DNA from 2 places in the Bacillus sp. ISL-35 genome. Region 1 is predicted to be linked to the other one. Evidence: riboswitches for the same ligand, from Rfam matches in the RefSeq annotation. Region 1 holds a riboswitch; the other holds the start of a gene.

The links. Region 1 has a riboswitch for cobalamin ahead of J7E38_RS15365 (acyl-CoA thioesterase). Riboswitches for the same ligand answer to the same signal wherever they lie in the genome.
Region 2: it holds a riboswitch for cobalamin, as region 1 does, so the genes downstream of both, J7E38_RS20205 (ABC transporter substrate-binding protein) here and J7E38_RS15365 (acyl-CoA thioesterase) in region 1, are expected to answer to the same signal.

What each region holds. Positions count from the first base shown of each region.
Region 1 covers NZ_JAGGQK010000011.1:39,236-45,203, reverse strand. The annotation lists gene J7E38_RS15375 (ribonucleotide-diphosphate reductase subunit beta) at 1-637, opposite strand, end outside; gene J7E38_RS15370 (ribonucleoside-diphosphate reductase subunit alpha) at 657-2,879, opposite strand; gene J7E38_RS15365 (acyl-CoA thioesterase) at 2,900-3,367, opposite strand; cobalamin riboswitch at 3,528-3,712, opposite strand; gene J7E38_RS15360 (MFS transporter) at 4,242-5,549, shown strand; gene J7E38_RS15355 (hypothetical protein) at 5,693-5,905, shown strand.
Region 2 covers NZ_JAGGQK010000019.1:31,235-37,202, forward strand. The annotation lists gene J7E38_RS20190 (GNAT family N-acetyltransferase) at 1-525, opposite strand, end outside; gene J7E38_RS20195 (FtsW/RodA/SpoVE family cell cycle protein) at 522-1,709, opposite strand; gene J7E38_RS20200 (hypothetical protein) at 2,028-2,804, shown strand; cobalamin riboswitch at 2,871-3,052, shown strand; gene J7E38_RS20205 (ABC transporter substrate-binding protein) at 3,183-4,139, shown strand; gene J7E38_RS20210 (FecCD family ABC transporter permease) at 4,105-5,166, shown strand; gene J7E38_RS20215 (heme ABC transporter ATP-binding protein) at 5,163-5,968, shown strand, end outside.

The DNA.
Region 1 (5,968 bases):
TAATCATCGTGCTGGTGCCGACCATTTTCTGATTCCGAGCCAGATTATAAAAGAAGGCGAAGCCCGAGTAGAAGAACAGGCCTTCAAGGATGACGTCATAAACGATGGAATGCAACAGATTTTCGACATCGGGATTTTCGGCAAAGTCTTTATACCCGTCTGTTATAAACTCATTCCGCTTGCGCAGGATTGGTTCAGTCCGCCAGTAGTCGAACACTTCCTGCTGCTTCGATTTGGATACGATGCTTGACAGCACATAGCTGTAGGAATGATTGTGAATCACTTCCTGCTGCGCCAGGATGATCATCAGAGCATTCAGGCTGGAGTCGGTTAAATAATCGGCCACCTTGCCGGCGTAGTCCGTTTGAATGCTGTCGAGCAGGGCCAAAAGCCCAATGATTTTTAAAAAGGCATCCTGTTCTTTTTCAGAAAGCATCGAAAATTGCTTGATATCCTTTGACATATTGATTTCAAAAGGGGTCCAGAAATTGCCCAGCATCCTCTTATATTTTGGATATGCCCACGGAAAGCGGACATCATCCCAATTCAGGATATTGGAACTTTGCCCATTTATAATCCCAGTCGAAGCATTTGGTGCACCGGCATCGACAAGTAATCTTTTCTTCAATAGTTTCATCGTGTTCCTTCCTTTCCCCTTAACTATGGCAGCTTTCACATTCGTCCCAATCACCGCTCGATGTTGAGCGGACGTAATAAGTTGTTTTCAGGCCCGATTTCCAGGCATCCATATGCAGATCCAGCAGCGCTTTTGCCTTGATTGTATTTTTTACATAAAAGTTAAATGAAACGGATTGGTCGATATGGCGCTGGCGCCGCGCATTCTGCTTGATGCTCCAATGCTGGTCAACATTGTAGGCCGTCTTGTAAAACCACATCGTATCAGGTGATAGATCAGGTGCAGTCACCGGAATCTTGTAATCTTTCTTTTCCTCGGAATATTCGAGCCTGAAAATCGGATCGATGCTTGCCGTTGAACCCGCAAGGATTGAGGTCGAGGAGTTAGGGGCTACCGCCATCAGATAACCGTTCCTGATGCCATGCTGCTTTACCTCTTCGGCTAGGGCCTCCCATCTTTCACCGTTGTACTGTCTCTTCTCGAAAAACTGTCCTGTCGACCAATCGGAATCTTCGAAATAAGGATATGCCCCTTTTTCTTTTGCCAGCTCAAGGCTTGCGCCAATGGTTAAGCAGGCGATCTCTTCATAGAGAGCATCACAATATTCTACCGACTCTTCGCTTTCCCATTTGATTCCTTTCAGAGCCAGCAGATGGTGCCAGCCGAACGTTCCCAATCCGATTCCCCGATAATTCTTGTTGGTTATTTGTGCCTGCAGCACAGGGATTTCATTGATCTCGATGACGTTATCCAGCATCCGGACCTGGATATTGATCACTCTGTCAAGTACATCATCCATTACACTTTTCGCCAACGAAATGGAAGACAAGTTGCAGACGACAAAATCACCCGGCTTTTTATAAATTAAAATCTTTCCGTCCTCAACTGTTTCTTCTTCAAGGAGGGTCGGGCTCATATTCTGGGTGATTTCCGTGCAAAGATTGCTGCAGTAAATCATCCCTTTATGATGGTTGGCATTCAGCCTGTTGACCTGATCCCTGTAAAACATGTAAGGTGTACCGGTTTCAAGCTGAGAGATCATGATGGATTTAAAGATTTCAATCGCGGGAACGTGCTCACGCGACAAACCTGGATGATTGACGCAGGCCCAATATTTTTCCCTGAACGACCCAGCTCCCTTTTCCTCATCAAAATGATCTTCAAGCGAAAATCCCATTACGCTCCTTACTTCGTGTGGATCAAACAGATACCATTCACCCCGTTTTTCTACCTGTTCCATAAATAAATCCGGAATGCAGATGCCTGTGAATAAATCATGTGTCCTCTGTCGCTCATCTCCATTATTGAGTTTTGCATCAAGGAACGGGAAGATGTCTTTATGCCAGACATCGAGGTAAACAGCAATCGCACCCTGCCGCTGCCCTAATTGATCGACCGAAACCGCGGTGTTATTCAGCTGCTTCATCCACGGGATCACACCGGAGCTGATTCCTTTGAAACCTTTGATATCACTGCCACGGCTTCTAATTTTGCCCAGATACACTCCAATGCCGCCGCCATTCTTGCTCAAGGTGGAGATATCTGTGTTGGAATCATAGATGCTTCTCAAATCGTCTGCTACCGTATCAATGAAGCAGCTCGATAACTGGCCATAGCTTTTACCCGCATTTGCAAGCGTCGGGGTCGCCACTGTCATATAAAGATTTGAGAGCGCCCAGTAAGCTTCCTCTACCAATCCAAGCCGCTTTTCCACCGGTTCTTCAGCCAGCAGGGTCATTGCGATGATCATGAACCGCTCTTGGGGAAGCTCAGCAACCTGCCCACTCTGTGTCCGCGCAAGATACCTTTCCGCCATCGTGACAAGCCCTATGTAGGTAAAAAATTGGTCTCTCTCGGGATCAATCACTTTTTCAAGATATTCGATTTCTTCCCGGGAATAGGAGATTACTAGACGACTGTCATATATCCCAATTTCTATTAATTTATTGATTAATTCGTAAAAAGAACCGTAACCAGCTGTATTTCTGAAGCTTTCACTAAGCTTGTACAATTTTTTCAAGTAAAAACGTGCAGCTGCGTACGTCCAGCCAGGTTCATTCCGGTCGATTCGTTCGACTGCTGTCAAAATCAGCATGTTTTCAATCTGGTCGTCTGACATATTCTTCGCCTCTAGAGCCCGAACCACTCGTTGTTTGAACGACTTAAAGTCCAGTTCAGGAAATGCCTGTTCAATATCCGTTATCAGTTTCGCTGTTTCCTCTTCCTTTACTTGAATACTCATCGATTACCCCTCCACTTGTTTTACTTTTGTCTCATTTCCAGCCTGCGCTGCCTTCTCATTTCAGCAGTGTTAAACAGCTCCCATTCCTCAATACTTTCCGGGACAATACCGGCGACCGGAACAGGCACCCCTTGTTCATCCTTTGCCACCATGGTTAAAATCGAGGTGGTTGTCAAAGTCTTTTTGCATGTCTTCAAGTTCTCGCTTTCCACTTTCACGAACACTTCCATTGATGTCCTGCCTGTTGAAATCACCACGGCTTCCAGAGTTAAAATATCGCCTACTACTGCCGATGACAGGAAATTCACTGAGTCAATTGAAGCCGTGACAACTGCCATCCTGCTGTGCTTCATCGCTGCAATCGCCGCGATTTCATCAATATAGGACAACACGGTGCCGCCAAAAATCGTACCAAGATGATTCGTGTCCGGAGGCAAAACCAGCCGGTTCTGCAAAGTCCTTGACACATTTGTAGATAATCCTTCCATTCCTGACCTCCTGTTTGAAAAATGCTCCCTGAAAATGAGAAAAACCCATCTCGAAAGATGGGTTTAAGTAACGTTGATCAATTAACACCTCATATGTATCCGCAAAACAACACGAGCCTATCAATTTATCCCCGTAATACCTTCCCAATTCCCGAAGAAGATAACACGCATAAATATGGCAGGTCTCCTGACTTGTGCTTCACCCTACTTTAAGGCCTTCCCATCCATTTTTTAGACAGTGGTTCTTCCTTATTTCGTCAGCACTTACAGTTGCGGGAACAGTTCTGGACTTTCACCAGATTCCCTATTAAGTCTTGTTCAGACACCATATTTACCGGTAAATACAATATTTAGTTGTATTTTTTTAAAGAAACACAATATATCGTGTTATGAATTGATAGTAAATCATCTGCCTCGTAATTTCAACTAATTTCATAAAGTACGAAATTATGGATGTGGTCGATATATTGCGAAAAGTGGTCGATATATCTTTATATGTGGTCGATAAAATCAAAAATCCGCTGATATATCCTTAAATGTGGTCGATATAATTTATTTTTCGCCAATAAAGTAATAACCCCCTCGTATGGTGACACTCCTTGGAGTTGTTTGTAGTTTTCTATCCACCCTTATATAGGGTATTTCCCCGGTTCCTTTTCAATCCACCAAGTCCTAACAAAACGCTTTGCATCAAGCTTTTATACCCCTATAAGCATTTTTATTATCCCTTAATTGCTTTCTTGTCAAAAAGTGTTCAAGACTTTTTGACAGAATTGTGATGGTGTCTCCAGATGTGAGGTTCGTCACAACTGATGTGTGATATAAATGGTTTATTAATCTTGTAAACACTCATATCACGTATGGAGGAATTAAAATGGCTCGCATAAATACATGGAACCCTGAAGACGATCGTTTCTGGCAATCTGAAGGAAAAAAGCATGCCCAACGTAACTTGTGGATTTCGGTACCTTCCTTGATGCTCGCATTCATTGTCTGGCAAATCTGGTCTGTGGTTGCAATTCGCCTTAATGATATTGGTTTTAATTTTACGGATCAACAGCTTTTCGCATTGGCTGCCATGCCTGGTCTTGTTGGTGCCACTTTACGGTTTGTGTACACATTTGGAGTAGGAATGATGGGGGGACGCAACTGGACAGTACTGACAACTGCCGTGCTCGCAATTCCGGCTGTCGGCATCGGCTTCGCGGTCCAGAATCCTGACACACCTTACTCAGTGATGCTTTTACTCGCTGCACTTTGCGGCCTGGGTGGCGGAAACTTTTCAAGTTCATCATCCAACATCAGCTTCTTTTTCCCGAAAAAAGCACGTGGAACGGCGCTCGGCATCAACGGCGGTTTAGGCAACATGGGTGTATCGGTCGTCCAATTCGTAACACCATTAATCATTACAACTGGAACGTTCGCTTTCATCGCTGGCGATGGACAGAAATTGTCTAACGGCCAGGAAGTATGGCTCCAAAACGCAGCATTCATCTGGCTGATCCCAATCGCAATCGTCACAATCGCTGCATGGTTCGGCATGGATAACCTGCCTGGCACAAAGCAATCGTTCTCGGATCAATTCGTTATAGTAAAAAGAAAGCACACTTGGATCATGACATGGCTTTACGTGGCAACATTCGGATCTTTCATCGGTTACTCCGCGGCATTCCCGCTTTTATTGAAAACGCAGTTCCCTGAATATATCTCACTTGCCTTCCTTGGTGCCTTCCTTGCTGCCGGTGCCCGCCCTATTGGCGGATGGATGGCTGATAAAATGGGCGGAGCCAAGCTGACATCCATCGTTCTGGTAGTGATGATGGCTGGTGCTGGAAGCGTCATTTACTTCCTTGGCACGAAACAATTCGGCGGCTTCCTGGCATCATTCATGGTACTGTTCATCGCTTCTGGCATCGGTTCTGGTTCAACATTCCAGATGATTCCTGGAATCTTTGTTCCGAAAGAAGCGGCTCCAGTCCTCGGCTTTACGGCAGCATTCGCAGCATATGGATCCTTCCTAATTCCAAAGCTGTTCGGCTGGTCCGTGAAAATTTCCGGAGGTTATGCTCCTGCATTTTTCATCTTCATCGGCTTCTACGTGCTGTCCATTGTTCTGAACTGGTATTATTACCAGAGGAAAGAGTCTGTAGCAGTGTTTGAAGCAAAGAAGACAATAGCGTAAGTTTGAAAGCCTCTCCGATTTAGCGGGGAGGCTTTTTACCATATTTTATGTTTTAAAGCTAGAAAATTTAAGGGAGGCTTTTACCATATTTTATGTTTTAAATACGGGTTTTTTGGGTATATAGAACTATACAGACAGAGAGAATGTTTATTTTTCCAAAGGGGGAGATAAAGCTGCTCACACTTTTTCTATTCCAACGGGAACTGAGTCAACTAAAAAATGACTATCAATCAAGTGCCGACACAGTCATCAAACAGCAAATTCTTAAGGACATTGCGCTGCTGACAGAGGCAATAAATGAAATGAAAGAGATGTTGGAAGCAAAACGCTCCATGCATTATGCCGATGATATATAGCAAAAAAACTTTGTGGTTCCTGTGACAAAAATTAATTATGTAAAACAATAGACCATCAATTTC
Region 2 (5,968 bases), on a different contig from region 1:
AGTCGCAAAGGCCCGGGAGACTGGCGCTCTCCCATAAACCATTTTTTCAATCTGCTTAAGGTCTGCCGGAATCTCCAGTTTCCTTAATCCTGCTCGGCCTGTATTAGAAGGAACCCTCGTTGAAAACTGGTGCTCCTCAACCCGCTCAAACCCGAACTTCGGATAAAAATCAAGCACGCTGTCATTGGCGAACAGATACATGTAATCATACATTCCCTCGTATTCGGCCAGCACATGGTTCATCAGACATGCCGACAGCCCTTTATGGCGATACTCAGGATGCGTCATCACAGTACCGATTTGCAGGCCTTTGCGGCTTGTTCCATCGATGATCAAATCAAGCTCATTGACCGATACATTCGCAACCACCCGGCTGCCATCTGCGTAGGAAAACGGAATGTATCGCTCTCCCCAGTAGCCTTTTTCATGCCAGTTGGTAAAATCAAGGCCGAAAGTGTCGGCAGCAAGCTGGATGAAACTCTTCCTCAAATCAATATTATCGCGATAATGGCTTACTAGCTTCATAGATCAAAACTCCTGTCTCTTGAGGCAAACATATAGGTTTTATGATGGAACCGGATTCCATAAATCAGTCCCATCGCCAGCATATTGCCCATCAGCGAGCTTCCGCCATAACTGATGAAAGGAAGAGGGATCCCCGTAATCGGCAACAGTTGGATGGTCATTCCGACATTCTGGAAGACGTGGAAGGTAATCATGCTAATGACACCTGCACTAATATAGGTATTGAAAGGATCATTCGTATCGAGTGCCGTTTTGGTCAGATGGTAGATAAGCAGGAAATAAAGACTGATGACAAAACTGCCGCCAACAAAACCGAATTCCTCGCCAATGACGCTGAAAATAAAGTCTGTATGGCTTTCAGGAATATAGACTTCACTGCCATTGAGACCTTTTCCAGTCAGCATGCCAGACCCGATCGCACTGAGTGACTTTAACAGATGGTAGCCATATTCCGGGTAGCTTTCCGGATCAAGCCATGCATAAATACGCCCAAATTGGTACGTTTTTACCCCCATATATTTTTTCAGTATCTCAGGTTTCCAGATGACGAGATACAGAATGCCGGCTCCAAGTGCAGCTCCACCGCCATAGAGAGGCAGGATGATTTTCCAGGTGATGCCTGAAACTAGGATGATTCCTGTGAAAATCGCAATCACGACCAGGGAAGTTCCGAGGTCAGGCTGCATCATGATCATCCCTAGCGGCAAGGCGGTGATCAAGCCAAGCTTGATGAACAGCAGGAAGTCTGATTGAAGTGTCTTTCTTGGATTCTTTTTATGGTGGGCATAGATGGCGCTGCTCAAGGCTAGAATCAAAAAGACTTTCATGAATTCCGAAGGCTGGATCGAACCGAATGGCTCGATGAAAAACCAGCTTTTGGCTCCGTTTCTTTCTTCGGCAATGCTGGCAGGAGCGAAAAACAGGAAGACGAGCAGGAAAATTCCGAAGCCGTATAAATACCATGCGAGCTTGCGGTATTGTTCACTGTCGAACATCATGACTGCTGCGATGATACCTGAACCGACGACATACCAGAATATTTGCTTATATAAAAAGTTCTGGCCAACATATTGCCCGGTCTTCTGGGCGCTATAAATGGCGAGGCAGCTGGTCAGGAAAAACAGCAATAAAAAAAGTGTTAACGTCCAATCAAAGCGGTCGAATTTTTTGGTCGATTTATCCATTTGCTACACCCTGTCCAAATCATTTTTACACATAATAATTAGCCTGTTTGTGAAGGTATTGTAATTTTATGCTAGCAGACAAGGATTATCCTCACAATCCCTCATCAGGTAATATATTCCTACAAGTATAGACGAATGACAGGAGGGTTTAGTTTCTTTTAACAAAGGGATTCTTTTCACCGGAAAGGTGGATAATAATTATGTTTTTGAGGATTCAAAATAAGATATTTTCCACCGTTTTTGTTAGAATGGAAGAAGCGTTATTTGTACGGAGTCGCTGGCATTCTGCAGCTTAGAATTTTCCGGGAGGTTTTGCTGTTGAAAAAGAACCATCCTTATAGCAGGGATTTATTATATCTCCACATGAACGAAAGGGATCATTATGTGCTTTCGCATGGAATTGAATTCCATGAATTCGCCAGGTCGCTGCCTGATCCGCTTAATCATCTTTTGCTGTTGAAGCATCGCTATGAGGATGGTGAGTTCAACAGGCATACTTTATTTGAGTTTGTACCGGATGACGGTGCTGAAAAGCTGGTAGGAGCCAATGTACATGCTTATGGGGATTTTTGCTGGATCGATTTTGAGGAAGTGGAAGCGCTGAATGTGCTGACGGCCCAGGAAATTGCCGAACTTCTTTATCTCGGGCATATCAAGCATCATTTGAAGCTGCCCTTTTACAATCAGCTTAATAATCGTTTTGTATACCTGTCCAATGAGGACGGCTGGTTCAACAAGACCTATTACCGCAATTTCAATGATTTTTTCCGCATGCTTGGCAATGTCCTTTCAGGCAAGCTCGGAGAAATGAAACCGGAAAAAACGCTGCTTGGGATCCGGAAAAAGAAGTCCTATCCATCTGTAAGCAACGAAATCCTGAATTCACTGATACCAGCCTTGAAGGAAGGTGCTGTGTTTTCGCTTAAAAATATGCAGCAGAACCGCAACAGGATTGAAATACCGATCTGGATCATCGGAGATTTTGCCAACATGGATGACATGCATGATGAATACAAAGAGGCAAGCCACAGCAATCCTGACGGCAGACTTGTTTTCGATAAGAAGTTGAAGGAATGGAGCTTGCTTGCACAATAAGTCGAAAAAACAAAATTTTTGCAGCAACTTTTGGCAAATCGTGTATAATGGGTTGTAGCGGAAAATTACATATCGAAATGAACGGGTGTCTTTTATAACAAGACTTAATAGGGAAGTTGGTGAAAATCCAACGCGGTCCCGCCACTGTAAATGGGAGCAAGCTGCAACATGCCACTGTACAAATGTATGGGAAGGCGCAGCGAGCATTGACCATGAGCCAGGAGACCTGCCTGTCCATTGCACCAAGCAAACCTACGAGGATAGGGAGGTGCCGACAGGCTTTATGTCTTTTATGATAAAAAACATTTGCTTACTCGGACATCTCCCCTTCAGGTGGAGATGTTTTTTATTTTTATCGAAAAAACGGAGGAGAAGCAAATGAAGAAGTTATTGTTGTTATGGATGGCAGCTGCCATGATCCTGGCTGGCTGCGGTACTGAAGCACAGCCGGAAAAAAAGGAAGGCGAAAAAACCGCGCAAGAACAAAAGACAGGATTTCCTGTCACGGTAAAAGATGCGCTTGATGAAGATGTTGTCATTGAAGAAAAGCCAGAAAAGATCATTTCCCTGATTCCGAGCAACACGGAAATCGTTTATGCGCTTGACAGCGGGGACGCAATTGTCGGTGTCACAGATTTCGACAATTATCCAGAGGAAGCAATGTCGAAGGAAAAAGTCGGCGGCATGGAATTCAATATCGAGAAAATGATTTCCTTAAAGCCAGACCTTGTCCTTGCCCCGGGGTCTACCGCGGATACGGCAAAAGAAGGGCTGCAGCAACTAAAGGACGCAGGAATTGCAGTTGTCGTAGTAAATGATGCGCAGTCCTTTGAAGAAGTGTATCAATCAATCGAGATGATTGGAAAAGCGATTGGTGAGCCTGAAAAAGCAGCTGAGCTTGTTGATACGATGAAAAACAGCTTCGCAGAACTAAAGAAGAAAGCGGAGGCTATCAAACCGGAAGAGCAAAAGACTGTATTTGTTGAGGTCTCACCTGAACCTGAAATCTACACAGCCGGTAATCATACATTTATAAACGAAATGCTTGAGTTGATCGGCGCGAAGAATGCCGCCGGCGATATGGAAGGCTGGCCGAAAGTCGACCCGGAAGCTATGGTTGAGCGTAATCCGGATGTCATTGTGACAACCTATGGATACTATACTGAAAAAGCGGCTGAGCAGGTGCTCGCGCGGCAGGGCTGGAACAATGTAAAAGCAGTCAAGGACCAGCAGGTATTCGATGTCCACTCCGATCTTGTTACCAGGTCAGGTCCAAGGCTCGCTGAAGGAGCGGAGGAACTTGCAAAAGCCATTTACCCGGACGTTTTTAAATAATAAAGGATTAGCATATCTATTTGCAGCAACATTCCTTATTATTTCCATGCTGCTTGGGATTTCCATCGGAACAGTTTCCATTCCTGTACCCGCTATCATCAAAATCATTGGTGCTGAAATTTTCCGCATACAGGGACAAGGAATCGATCCGATGCACGCAAGTATTGTCATGGAAATCAGGCTGCCGCGCATTCTGCTGGCAGGACTTGTCGGCGCATCACTGGCGATTGCCGGCGCTGCGTTCCAGGGCCTGCTGCGCAATCCGCTGGCAGACCCGTATACACTCGGAATCTCTTCTGGTGCCTCTATTGGTGCGGTCGTCACGTTGTTTTTGGGCCTTTCGCTGCCGCTGATCGGTGCCTTCACCTTGCCGGTGCTCAGCATTTTGTTCGCATTCGCTACGGTGCTGTTTGTGCTGTTTTTTGCCCGGAAAGTCGACAGGCTGCTCAGGGTAGAAACCATTATATTGACGGGAATCATTTTAAGCTCATTTCTCGGCTCGTTCATATCGCTGATGATCGCCTTATCCGGTGAAGAGCTGCGGCAAATCATCGGCTGGCTGCTCGGGAGTGTGTCAATGCGCGGCTGGGAGTATATAAAAATCATTTTTCCTTTCTTCGTGATTGGCCTGGTGATTTTATTGGCAAACACAAGGGAGTTGAATGCGATGTCCTTTGGCGAGGAGCGGGCACAGCATCTAGGTGTCAATGTCGAGCGCCGCAAGCTTTTGATATTGCTGTCCGGTTCGCTTTTGACCGGATCGGCTGTCGCAGTATCAGGAACGATCGGCTTTGTCGGCCTGGTCATTCCCCACCTGACAAGGACTGTCTGGGGTCCTGACCATCGGCATTTGCTGCCGTTATCGGTGCTGATTGGCGGCGGATTCCTGATTCTCGCTGATCTAATATCAAGGACCATCATCGCGCCCTCGGAATTGCCGATTGGGGTGATCACGGCATTAATCGGAGCGCCGGTTTTTGCGTTTATTTTAATGAAAAATCGCAGGGAAAGAAGTGCTGGCCGATGATCACAGTGAAGAATTTGACAGGCGGATATGCAGGCGGCGAGGTGTTGAAGGGAATCTCCTTCGAGGTTGGCAAGGGTGAGTTGTTCGGAATTCTTGGACCAAACGGAAGCGGGAAAACCACGCTGTTAAAAATGATCAGCGGCGCTTTACAATTCAGAGAAGGCGCCATCGAGCTGGACAGCAAGCCGTTGACTCAGTATTCACCGAAGCAGCTTGCGAGGATGATGGCGGTCCTGCCGCAGCATTCTGACCAGGCCTTCCCATATAGTGTGAAAGAAACCGTTTCGCTCGGGCGCTATGCGCACCAGAAAGGCTGGTTCAACAGCTGGAGTGATGAAGATGAGCAGATTGTTCTCAAGGTGATGGACCAGACTGGGATCACCCATCTCCAGGAAAAATCAATTATTGAACTATCAGGCGGCGAAAAGCAGCGGGTCTATCTTGCGCAGGCACTGGCTCAACAGCCGAGAATCCTGTTGCTTGATGAGCCGACGAACCATCTTGATCTCAGCTTCCAAAAAGAGCTCTTGGATTTGCTGAAAAATTGGGCTTCAGAAGAGCAGTTAACGGTCGTTTCGATATTCCATGATTTGAACCTTGCATCGCTATATTGTGATAGGTTGTTGCTCATGGATAACGGCGAAGTGCTGATTGTCGATACTCCTGCTGAGGTTTTAAAAGAAGAGCGGATCAAGGCTGTCTATAAGACTCAGATCAAGAACCACCCCCATCCGGAAATTGCCAGGCCGCAGCTGTTGCTCGTTCCCGAGTGGGACGGCAATCAAGCTGCCGATTTTAAAAT